Regions from separate parts of the Limnochorda sp. genome, predicted to be linked through region 1. Evidence: riboswitches for the same ligand, from Rfam matches in the RefSeq annotation. Region 1 holds a riboswitch; the other holds the start of a gene.
The links. A riboswitch is a leader RNA that binds a small molecule or an ion and turns the genes downstream of it on or off. The one in region 1 is predicted to bind thiamine pyrophosphate.
Positions count from the first base shown of each region.

Region 2: another riboswitch for thiamine pyrophosphate. It lies ahead of FWJ67_RS10010 (thiamine ABC transporter substrate binding subunit); the one in region 1 lies ahead of thiM (hydroxyethylthiazole kinase).

Region 1 covers NZ_VSCV01000011.1:20,055-25,180, reverse strand. Annotated here, with positions in the region: gene sufD (Fe-S cluster assembly protein SufD) at 1-299, opposite strand, end outside; gene sufC (Fe-S cluster assembly ATPase SufC) at 302-1,057, opposite strand; gene FWJ67_RS05690 (DUF420 domain-containing protein) at 1,305-1,760, opposite strand; TPP riboswitch at 1,961-2,060, shown strand; gene thiM (hydroxyethylthiazole kinase) at 2,115-2,933, shown strand; gene thiE (thiamine phosphate synthase) at 2,934-3,611, shown strand; gene thiL (thiamine-phosphate kinase) at 3,611-4,648, shown strand; gene thiD (bifunctional hydroxymethylpyrimidine kinase/phosphomethylpyrimidine kinase) at 4,661-5,126, shown strand, end outside.
Region 2 covers NZ_VSCV01000040.1:5,000-10,125, forward strand. Annotated here, with positions in the region: gene FWJ67_RS10000 (ABC transporter ATP-binding protein) at 1-152, opposite strand, end outside; gene FWJ67_RS10005 (ABC transporter permease) at 149-1,864, opposite strand; gene FWJ67_RS10010 (thiamine ABC transporter substrate binding subunit) at 1,861-2,922, opposite strand; TPP riboswitch at 2,975-3,086, opposite strand; gene FWJ67_RS10015 (GNAT family N-acetyltransferase) at 3,164-3,685, opposite strand; gene FWJ67_RS10020 (disulfide oxidoreductase) at 3,690-4,151, opposite strand; gene FWJ67_RS10025 (DUF4037 domain-containing protein) at 4,186-4,833, opposite strand; gene FWJ67_RS10030 (VOC family protein) at 4,898-5,126, opposite strand, start outside.

The DNA of each region.
Region 1 (5,126 bases):
AGCACGCCCGCCAGCTCCTGCTCTCCGCCCAGGAAGGGGTTGACCGCCTCCAAGGCCGCCTCCCGGGTGGCGGGGCTCAAGCCCACGTTACCGTTGGCCTGGGCCTTGCTGTTGACCGAATAGCCCGCCAGGGGCAGATCATCCAGACGGGTCCACCGGCCCCGGGGCCACTCGTGGCGCTCGAAGGCTTCCCAGGCCTGCAGGCGGCGCTCCCGGAGCCAGCCGGGCTCCCGCCGCATCTCCGACAGGGCGGCCACCTGCTCGCGGGTGATGGCCGCCTGGGTGCTGACATCGGCCATGGTTACGCCCCAACCTCCTGACGCAGCCACTCGTAGCCCTTGGCCTCCAGCTCCTCAGCCAGCTCCGGCCCGCCGGACCGGACAATGCGGCCGTTCATCATGACGTGGACCACATCGGGCTTGAGGTGGTGGAGGATCCGCTGGTAGTGAGTGATCACCAAAGCGCCGAACTCGGGCCCCCGGAGCGCGTTGACGCCCCTGGCGACCACCTTGAGCGCGTCGATGTCGAGCCCCGAGTCGGTCTCGTCCAGAATGGCCATCTTGGGCTCGAGCATGAGGAGCTGGAGGATTTCGTTGCGCTTCTTCTCGCCGCCCGAGAAGCCCTCGTTCAGGTAGCGGCCGGCGAAGCTCTCATCCATCTCGAGAAGCTCGAGCTTCTCCAGCATCTTCTTCTGGAAGTCGAGGAGAGAAATCTCGTTGCCGGGCCCCCGCACCGCGTTCATGGCCTGCTTGATGAAGTTGGCCACGGTGACCCCCGAGACCTCGGCCGGGTACTGGAAGGAGAGGAAAAGCCCAGCCCGGGCCCGCTCATCGGGACCCATCTCCAGCAGGTCCTCACCGTTGAAGAGGACGCGGCCCTGGGTAATCTCGTAGTGCGGGTGGCCCATCAGGGCAAAGGCCAAGGTGGTCTTCCCGGAGCCGTTGGGGCCCATGAGCGCATGGAGCTCGCCGCCCCGGACCTCCAGGGAGACACCCTTCAGAATCTCGTTCCCTTCCACTGCGACGTGTAGATCCTCGACCTGGAGAGTGACAGCCAAGTCCGGTCCACCTTTCCGTCCGCTCCCCGCCACCGGAAGCGGCAGGGTAATCCCGAGTGAAATAGTTGCCTTTCTTCCCGACCCAGTATAACACCGCGCGGACCGGTGTCAAGGGTCCACTGGTCACCCTTTCCTGCTCCGCCGGGCCGCCCCTTCCCCTCCCCCGAAAAGGGCCGCCAGGCCACCTCCTGCCCAAGGCTCCCGGTTCGGGTGACGCGGCGCGCGCCCGTCTCGAGAAGGCCCGGACCTAGAGGAGCCCCAGGGCCTGGAGCCCGTACCCCGGCCGGCCCAGGCCGTAGAGCATCAGGTAGGTGAGGGGGCCGGTCACCGAGACGAAGAGCCAGACGGGGTAGGCCCACCGGCCGAAGGCCCGGTGCTTCGGGTAGCGGTGGCGGAGGCCGAGAATGAGCGTGATCAGCACCAAGGGCGCGCCCACGGTGGCCGCCAGGGTGTGGAGGCCGAGGATGACCAGGTAGACCAGCCGCAGGGTCCCGTCGCCCACGAAGGGGGTAGTGCCGAAAAGGGCCGACTTGGCCAGGTACAGAACCAGGAAGATCGCCTGCAGGAAGGTGGCCAGCAGCATGAGCCGCCGGTGCGTCGGGGTGTCCCGGCCGGCGATGGCCCGCCGGGCCCGGACGATGACCACGGCGCTGGCGGCGTTGATGAGCGCGTTGACCGATGCCAGGAGAAAGGCTGCTTCCACAGGGAACCTCCTTCGCCAGGACCGCACGGGAATGGTTCTTCTCGCGAAAGAGCCCTCCTGCCTGGGAGCGGGCCCGCCCAAGCCCCCCGGACCAGCTCCCTCTCCCGGTCAGCCCTGCCGGCCACGGATCCCGGGTCGGGGGTGCCGGTTGACGCCCCCGCCGGATCGGACTACCATACCCCTAAGCCGGCCCCGTGGCCGGCCAAGCCGGGGGGTGCCCTTCGGGGCTGAGAGGGAATCACCCAACCCTTGGAACCTGATCTGGGTCATGCCAGCGCAGGGACGGCTTCCATCGGTTTTTCCCTCCCCGCCGTCTGGGTGGCAGACGGCCCCCCTCTGCAGGAGGGAATCCCAGTGAGCTCTTCTCCCACCGGCCTGCTGGCGACAGCGGCCGCCATCCTGGAACGCCTTCGGCAAGAACGGCCTCTGATCCACCACATCACCAACCTGGTTGTCACCAACACCACCGCCAACGCCACCTTGGCCATCGGCGCCTCGCCCGTGATGGCCCACGCGCCTGAAGAGGTGGCCGAGATGGCCCGGGCGGCCCGGGCCCTGGTCCTGAACATCGGAACCCTCTCCCGGGAGCAGGTGGAGGCCATGCTCCTGGCCGGCGAGGCGGCGGCGGAGGCGGGGGTGCCCATCATCCTCGACCCGGTGGGCGCGGGCGCCACCGCCTACCGGACGGAGACGGTCCAGCGCCTCCTGGACCGGCTGCCGGTCACCGTCCTCCGGGGCAACGGGGCGGAGGTGGCCATCCTGGCCGGCGGCGAGGCGACGGTCAGGGGGGTGGACGGGGTCCAGGCGGGGGACGTGGCCACCCTGGTCCGCACCTTGGCCCAGGAGCGGCAGCTGGTGGCGGCGGCCACCGGCGCCACCGACTGGGTGAGCGACGGCCGGGCGGTCCTGGCGGTGGAGAATGGCCACCCGTGGCTCCAGCTGGTGACGGGCACGGGCTGCATGGCCACGTCGGTGGTGGCCGCCTTCGTGGCTGTCCATCCCAACCCCTTGGAAGCGACCGCGGCCGCCCTGGCCGCCTTCGGCCTGGCCGCCGAGCAGGCCGCCCAGGAAGCCCAGGGCCCGGGCACGCTGCAGGCTCGTCTTCTGGACAGCCTCCACGGCCTCACCCCCGCCCAGCTGGCCCAAGGGGCGCGGCTGAGGAGGGTGGCTTAGATGGCCGGCGAGAGCGGCCGGGCCTCCTCCTTGCGCCCGCTGGATCCCAACCGGCTCCGGCTCTACGTGGTGACCGACCGGGCCCTCGCCCGGGGCCGCTCGGAGGTGGAGGTGGTCCGGGCGGCCCTGGAGGGCGGGGCGACCGCGATTCAGCTTCGGGGGAAAGACTGGAGCAGCCGGGAGCTCTACCGGGTGGGCCGGGAGCTCCGCCAGCTGACCCGGGAAGCGGGCGCCCTCTTCGTGGTGAATGACCGCCTGGACATCGCCCTGGCCGTCGAAGCCGACGGCGTGCACCTGGGCCAGGAGGACCTGCCTTTGGCGGAAGCCCGGCGTCTGGCGGGGCCTCACCTGCTCATCGGGATCACCGCCGAGACGGTGGAGCAAGGGGTGGCCGCCCAGGAGGAGGGCGCGGACTACCTGGGCACTCGGGCCATCTTCGCCACCCCCACCAAAGCGTACCGGGAGCCCATGGGTCTGGACGAGCTGGCCCGGCTGGTCCAGGCGGTCCAGATCCCCGTGGTCGCCATCGGCGGGATCCACGCCGGCAACGCGCGCCAGGTTCTGGCCACGGGGGTGGCCGGGCTGGGGGTGGTCTCGGCGGTGGTGGCCGCCGAGGATGTCCGGGCCGCGGCCGCGGAGCTGGCCGGGCTCATCCAAGCCGAGAGGGGCGAGGCCTGATGCCCGCTGAGTTCGATCTGATCGCCCGCATCCGCCGCCAGGTGGGGCCGCCGGGTCCTGGCGTCCTCCGGGGCATCGGGGACGACACCGCCGTCCTCACCCTGCCGGGGGGCAGCCTGCTGGCCAGCTCCGACGCCCTGGTGGAGGGGATCCACTTCCGCCTGGACCTGATGGACCCCCGCCAGCTGGGCTGGAAGGCGCTGGCGGTCAACTTGAGCGACATCGGCAGCATGGGGGGCCGGCCCCTCTTCGCCCTCATCACCCTGGGCCTCCGGCCGGGCCTCGATGAGGCCTTCGTGGAAGCACTCTACGACGGCCTCCTTCGTCTGGCCCGGGATCACGGCGTCCAGGTGGTGGGTGGCGACACGGTGACCAGCCCTGAACGCCTCTTCATCGACGTGGCCATCCTGGGCGTGCCCGGCCCCGGGCAGCCCCTCTTGCGGAGCGGCGCCCAGCCCGGCGATCGGGTGGGGGTGACGGCCCCCCTGGGCGCCTCCGCCGCGGGGCTGGCCTGGCTCCTGGCACACCCCGGCCCCCTCCGGGCGCTCCCTCCCCCGGACGCCCGGGCGGTGGAGGCCTGCCTCCGGGCCCACCGGGAGCCCGAGCCCCGGGTGCGGGCCGGCCAGCTCCTGGCCGCCTCCCGAGGGGTGCGGGCCATGATGGATGTGAGCGACGGGCTGGCCTCGGAGGTGCACCACCTGGCCCGCGAATCGGGCGTGGGCTTCCGCCTCTGGGCCGACCAGGTCCCCATCGCGCCCGAGGCCCAGGTGGTGGCCCGCCTGCTGGACCAGGACCCCTGGGCCTGGGCCCTGGGCGGCGGGGAGGATTACGAGCTCCTCTTCACCTACGATCCGGCGGTGGAAGACCGGGTGCAGCAGGCCCTGGCCGAAGCGGGGCTGGCCCTCCACACCCTGGGGGAGGTGACCCCGCCTGAGGCAGGCATCACCCTGGTGCGGGACGGGCGGGAGGAGCCCCTGGCCGCCACTGGCTGGGTCCACCGGCCCGATGCCGTTCCCTCGTCCAACGTGCCGACGTAAGGAGGGGTGATCATGGTTCCCGCGCCTCCCCCGGGGGATCCCGGGGGCGAGCTGACGCTGCACCTCCCGCCCAAGGGCCGGGAAGGCCCGCCCACCGAGGGGGACGCCCGGCCCCCCATCGCCCTCACCATCGCCGGCTCCGACTCGGGCGGCGGGGCTGGGATCCAGGCCGATCTCAAGACCTTCACTGTGCTGAGGTGCTACGGCATGTCGGTGGTGACCGCCATCACCGCGCAGAACACCCTGGGCGTCCAGGCGTCCTCCGCCCTGGACCCGGAGCTGGTCCGGCAGCAGATGGACTCGGTCTTGGGCGACATCGGGGCCGACGCGGCCAAGACCGGGATGCTGGCCAACGCCGGGGTGGTGGAGGCGGTGGCGGACGGGGTGCGGGCTCACGGGCTGTCGCCCCTGGTGGTGGACCCGGTGATGGTGGCTAAGGGGGGCGCTCCCCTCCTCGCGCCCGAGGCCCGGGAGGCGG
Region 2 (5,126 bases), on a different contig from region 1:
CCTGCCACCATCCGCAGGGTGGTGGTCTTGCCGCACCCCGAGGGCCCCAAGAGGGCCACCAGCTCCCCCGGGCCCACCCTCAGGTCCAGCCGGTCCACGGCCACCACCGGGCCGAAGCGCTTGCTCACCCCCCGCAGCTCCAAGCCCTTCACCTCTTCCCACCCCCCCACCGCTCCAGAAGGACAAAGCTGCTCCCCGTCACCAGGATGAGGAGAACCGCCATGGCCGACGCCCCGCCGAAGCTCCGGGCCGAGAGGAGCTGGTAGACCGCCAGGGGCATGGTGGAAAGGCCCGGCGGCGCCAGCGTGATGGTGGCCGTCATCTCCGAGAAGCTGATGGAGAAGGCCAACGCCCCACCCAGAAGAAGGGAGCGGACGATGAGCGGGAGCTCCACATCCCGCAGGGCCCGCCAGCGGGAGGCCCCCAAGGCCCGGGCCGACTCGCGCAAGGAGGGATGGAGCGCTTCCAAGGCGGGCCGAACGGTGCGCACCACAAAGGGGAGAGCCAGGAGCGCGTGGACGGCCACGATGGCCCACTGGGCCCCGCCCGCCAGCGGGGAGCGGACCGTTGCCCGCAGGAGCCCGAAGCCCAAAGCCACCCCCGAGACACCCAAGGGCGTCAAGACCAGGAGCTCCAAGAGGTCCCGCCCCGGCCAGCGGAGGCGGCCGATGGCAAGGCTGGCCAGCACCCCCAAGGGCACCGCCAGCAGCACCGTGCCCACCCCGAAGCGGAGGCTGTTCAGGATGGCCTGGAGGGGGCTGTCCCCTGTGATGGCGTGGTGACCGGGATTGAAGAGCATCGCAAACCACCGCAGGGTGAGGCCATGCTCCGCCCCCCGGGTGAGGGCATCCCAGACCACCGCCGCGAGGGGTGCCAGGAAGAAGGCGCCGGCCACCACCGCCAGAAGGAGCAGGGGCGTGTGCCGCAGCCGAAACCGGAGGGGCACGGTGGGCTGGCGGCGCAGGGGGACCCAGCGGGTCCTGAGGCGGGCCTCCACCCGGAGGTAGATGAAGGTGAGGAGGAGGGAGAGGAGGGTCTCCACCAGGGCGAGGGCGGCTCCCGTGCCGTAATCGAGGAGCACCCGGACCTGAGTGTAGATCTCCACCTCCATGGTGGCCAGCCGGGCCCCACCCAGGGCGAGGACGATGGGGAAGCTCATGAAGGAGAAGACAAAGGCGAGCAGGCTCCCCGTGACCACCCCCGGGGCGATCATGGGGAGGGTGACGGTGAGGAAGGTCTGCAGCCGCCCCGCCCCCAGCGCCCGGGCGCTCTCCTCAAAGGAGGGATCGATGGCCTCCCAGGCGGCGTGGACCGTCCGGACCACCAGGGGCGCGTTGTAGAAGGCGTGGGCCAGCACGATCCCCTGAAGACTGTAGAGGATGGGGATGCGGAAACCCAAGAGGCTGTCCAACAGCCGGTTGAGCGCCCCATTGTTGCCGAAGACCAAGATGAAGCCCAAGGCCACCGTCACCGCCGGGAGAACAAACGGCACCAGGACCACCGAACGGAGCCACGATTTCCCGGGAAAGTCGTAGCGGACAAAGAGGTACGCCACCGGCAGGCCGATGAGGAGGCTGGCCACGGCCGAAAGGAGGGCTTGGTGGGCGGTGAAGGCCAGCAGGCGGTGGTAGTAGGGGTCGGACCAGACGGCCATCACCCGCTGGAGGGTGAAGACTGCCTGCCCGGCCACCCGCTCGGTGAAGGCCTCGACGAAGACGAGGGCCAGAGGGTAGACCAGCACCAAGAGAAGGAAGAGGAGTGGGAGCGCGGCCAGGGCCACCTGGACGGCGCCGCGCCCCCAACCTCCCCGCCGGGCGGGGACAGGCCACGCCCCCGCCCACGGGTGCGCCGAACCGATCCTCATCGGCTGATGACCCGGGCCCACTCCCGCAGCCAGCGGGCGTCGTGCGCCTCAATCTCCTCGGGGGCCAAGGCGACGGGCTGGGGCGGGAGCACCGCATACTCCTGGAAGATCGGATCCGGCTGGGCCTCGCTGTTGGCCGGGAACATCCAGTTGGTGACGGCCAAGAGGCTCTGCACCTCGGGATCGAGGACCAGGTCGAGGACCGCGTGGGCCAGCTCCGGCACCTGGGTGCCCCGGACAATGGCCATCCCCTCCACCTGGCGGTAGCCCTGGTCCTCCAAAAGGAGCACCCGCTGCCGGGCCTGGCCCTCGGTCAGCATGGAGTAGGCCGTGTCGGTGCTGTAGCTGACCACAATGGGCGCCTCGCCGTTCAGGAACATGTCGTAGGCCTCGCTCCAACCCCCGGCGATGGTGAGCAGGTTGGGCAAGAGCCGCTCCCAGTACTCCAAGTACCCCGGATCCCCGTAGCGGGCGATGGTCCACATGAGGAAGGCGTGGCCCGGCGAGGAGGTCCGGGGATCGATGGCGATGATGGAGCGCCGCAGGTGGGGCGCGGTCAGCTCCTCAAAGGTGGTGGGCACCTGGTCGGGAGCGAGGGCTTCGCTGTCGTAAACCAGGGTGATGTAACCGTGATCGAAGGGGATCACGTGCCCCGTCGGGTCGATCATGAGCTCTTCGGGAACCCCGGCCAGGTTGGGGATCAGGGCCGGATCATACGGTTCAAAGAGGTTGCGAGAAAGAGCTCGGGGCAGGGCGCTGTCGGCCAGGCCGATGAAGACGTCCGCCTGCCGGTTCCCGGCCTCCATCTCCTGGATCAACCGGGCGAGCATCTCGTTGCTGCTGGCGGGGGCGACCAGAACCAAGTCGGCATCGTAGCGGGCCTCGAAGAGTTCCTCAATGTACGCCCCCGGCCCCCAGTTGGCGAAGCTGTCGTAGGTGTAGACGATGACCTTCGGCTTCTCTTGAGCCTCAAGAGGAAGGGTGCAGGCAAAGAGCAGCGCGATGCCGGCCAGCACCGGGCCCAGACGGCGGGCCCACCGGCGAAGACCTCCAGACACGCGAAAACGCCTCCTAGCAAGGGGAGGCGAGGGGCAGCGAGAGGTAAGACTGGCCTGACCAGCCTATTTTCCCTACGCCGGCATTACCCGGAGCAGGTTCAAAGGGTCGATGGGACACTACCCATCCTCTCAGCCCACTCGTGTGAGCTCCCCGTTGTTCTGCCCTCATTCTAACAACCTCCCCAAGGGGCGGCAAGGCTGCCAGCCTGGCGACCTGGGAGGGGCTGAACGTCCGGGCCGCCTACTCCGGCTGGAAGACCCAGCATAGGCTCCCCGGCTCCTTACCCTCCCCCACCAGTTGGAACCCAGCCTTGGCCAGCACCCGCAGAGACGGGTGATTCTCGGCCTTGACCTCGGCGATCACCCGTTCCACGCCGGCCTGGGCGAGGGCCCACGCGGTGAGGGCCACCACCATCTCGGTCGCATACCCCCGGCGCTGGAACTGGGGCAGCACGGCATAACCGATCTCCACCTCGCCGTCCTCGGGCGGGCCCTTGAACCCGCCACCCGCGGCAAGCACCAACGCTCCCGGCTGAGCGTCGGTGAGGAGGCCATACCACCCGTACCAGCCGACGTGCTGGGATTCGCCCTCCAGGAACTCCAGGAAGAGAGGAAGCACATCGGCCCAATCTTCGGGCGGCCAGTTGGCCGGCACCACGGCCCCCAAAGCCTCGGCTAAGGCGACCTTGGAGGTCAGCTCAGCCCGGACCAGCTCCGCGGTCGCGGGCACCAGGCGCATGCGCCGGATCGCCACGGGCCCCACCGGATCACCGCTCCCGGCCCGTCACCCGGCTCCGGAGCAGGGCCCTGGCCTCGTCCTGCGCGGCCTGCCGGATCACCACGAGGAGGGCCGTCAGGATCCCGAAGGCGACCATGGCCAAGAAGGGAAGGGTGACGAAACCCAGCCAGTTGACGTACTGCACCGAGCAGGGCACCCCAGAGCAGAAGGCGACCGGCTCCAGGGCGGGGATCTTCTGGATAAGGTAGTGGTAGAGGGAGGTGATCCCGCCCAGGGCGGTGAGCGGCAGAACGTAGACGGCCACGGAGCGGTCCCGCCGGAAGACCGCCTGGCCCAGGATGAAGACCAAGGGGAACATGAAGATCCGCTCCACCCAGCAGAGGGTGCAGGGCAAAAACTGGCGGACTTCGCTCGCGTAGATGCTGCCCGCGGTGGCCACCACTGAGATCAGCCACGCCAGCTGGAGCCCATATCGCCGGACCCAAATCATGACGAGAGCCACCTTTCGAGCATGGTGTGGCCCCTCATTCGGCTGGAACCGGCCCACCTCCTGCCGGCCCTCCAGGGCGCCCTCCCGGTGTCGGTCCGTGACCTGACGAGAGCTGAAAGGGAGGCCTGTAGAGCTCGCCGGCCAGCTCCACCACCTCAGCCCAGAGCTCACGGAGGGCTTCCACACTCGCCTGAAGCTGAGCCTGGTCCCTTCCGGGGCAGCCCAGGAGTCGGGAGATCCGGCCAAGGTAGTCCCGTGGGCAGAGCCGGAACCGAGCCAACCTCTTGGGGGCCTGCTTGTCCCCCAGGAAGTACGTCTCGTTCAACGCGAAGAGGGCTTGGGTTAACGAGCCTGCGACCCGGGCCATGCAGCCGGCGGTGTTATACACATCTCCGGCCGCCGCGTGGGCTTCTGCGAAAGCGAGGGCAAACTCCGCGTTCCAAAGCTCTTGGGCCACCACCCGGTGCCGCAAGGGCGGTGGGTAGGCCTCCACCCGGGCCTTCAACCTGGCGATCAGACCTTCTGGATCAAAGAGGGGGATGCAGATCTGGATCTCACCTAGGTAGATGGTGCTGCAAAAGCCGAAGGTCGGCTGCTGGTCGTAGTCGTGGTGGTAGACGCCAGCCCACACCTCCTCAATGGTTCGGGCCACCTGATCTGCGTTCCGGTAGAGGAGATCCACCTTCCCCGCCCGCCAGTGCCTGAACGCGCCCAGCCCTCCGAGCGTCCGGAGGGCTGGGCGGTTCTTAAGCCTCCTCGGGCCACCAGCACACCTCGAGCCGGTTGCCATCGGGGTCGCGGAAGCCGAACCAACGCACCCCACCGTCGTCGGTGATCTGCTCGTCCACCGGGACGCCGGCGGCCCTGAGACGGGCATACGCCGCCTCGATGTCCGGCGCGTAGAAATTGAAAGGCGCCTCCTCCACCGGATGGAACGCCTCCCCGGCTTCCAACAGGGTCAGGGGGGTCTCCCCA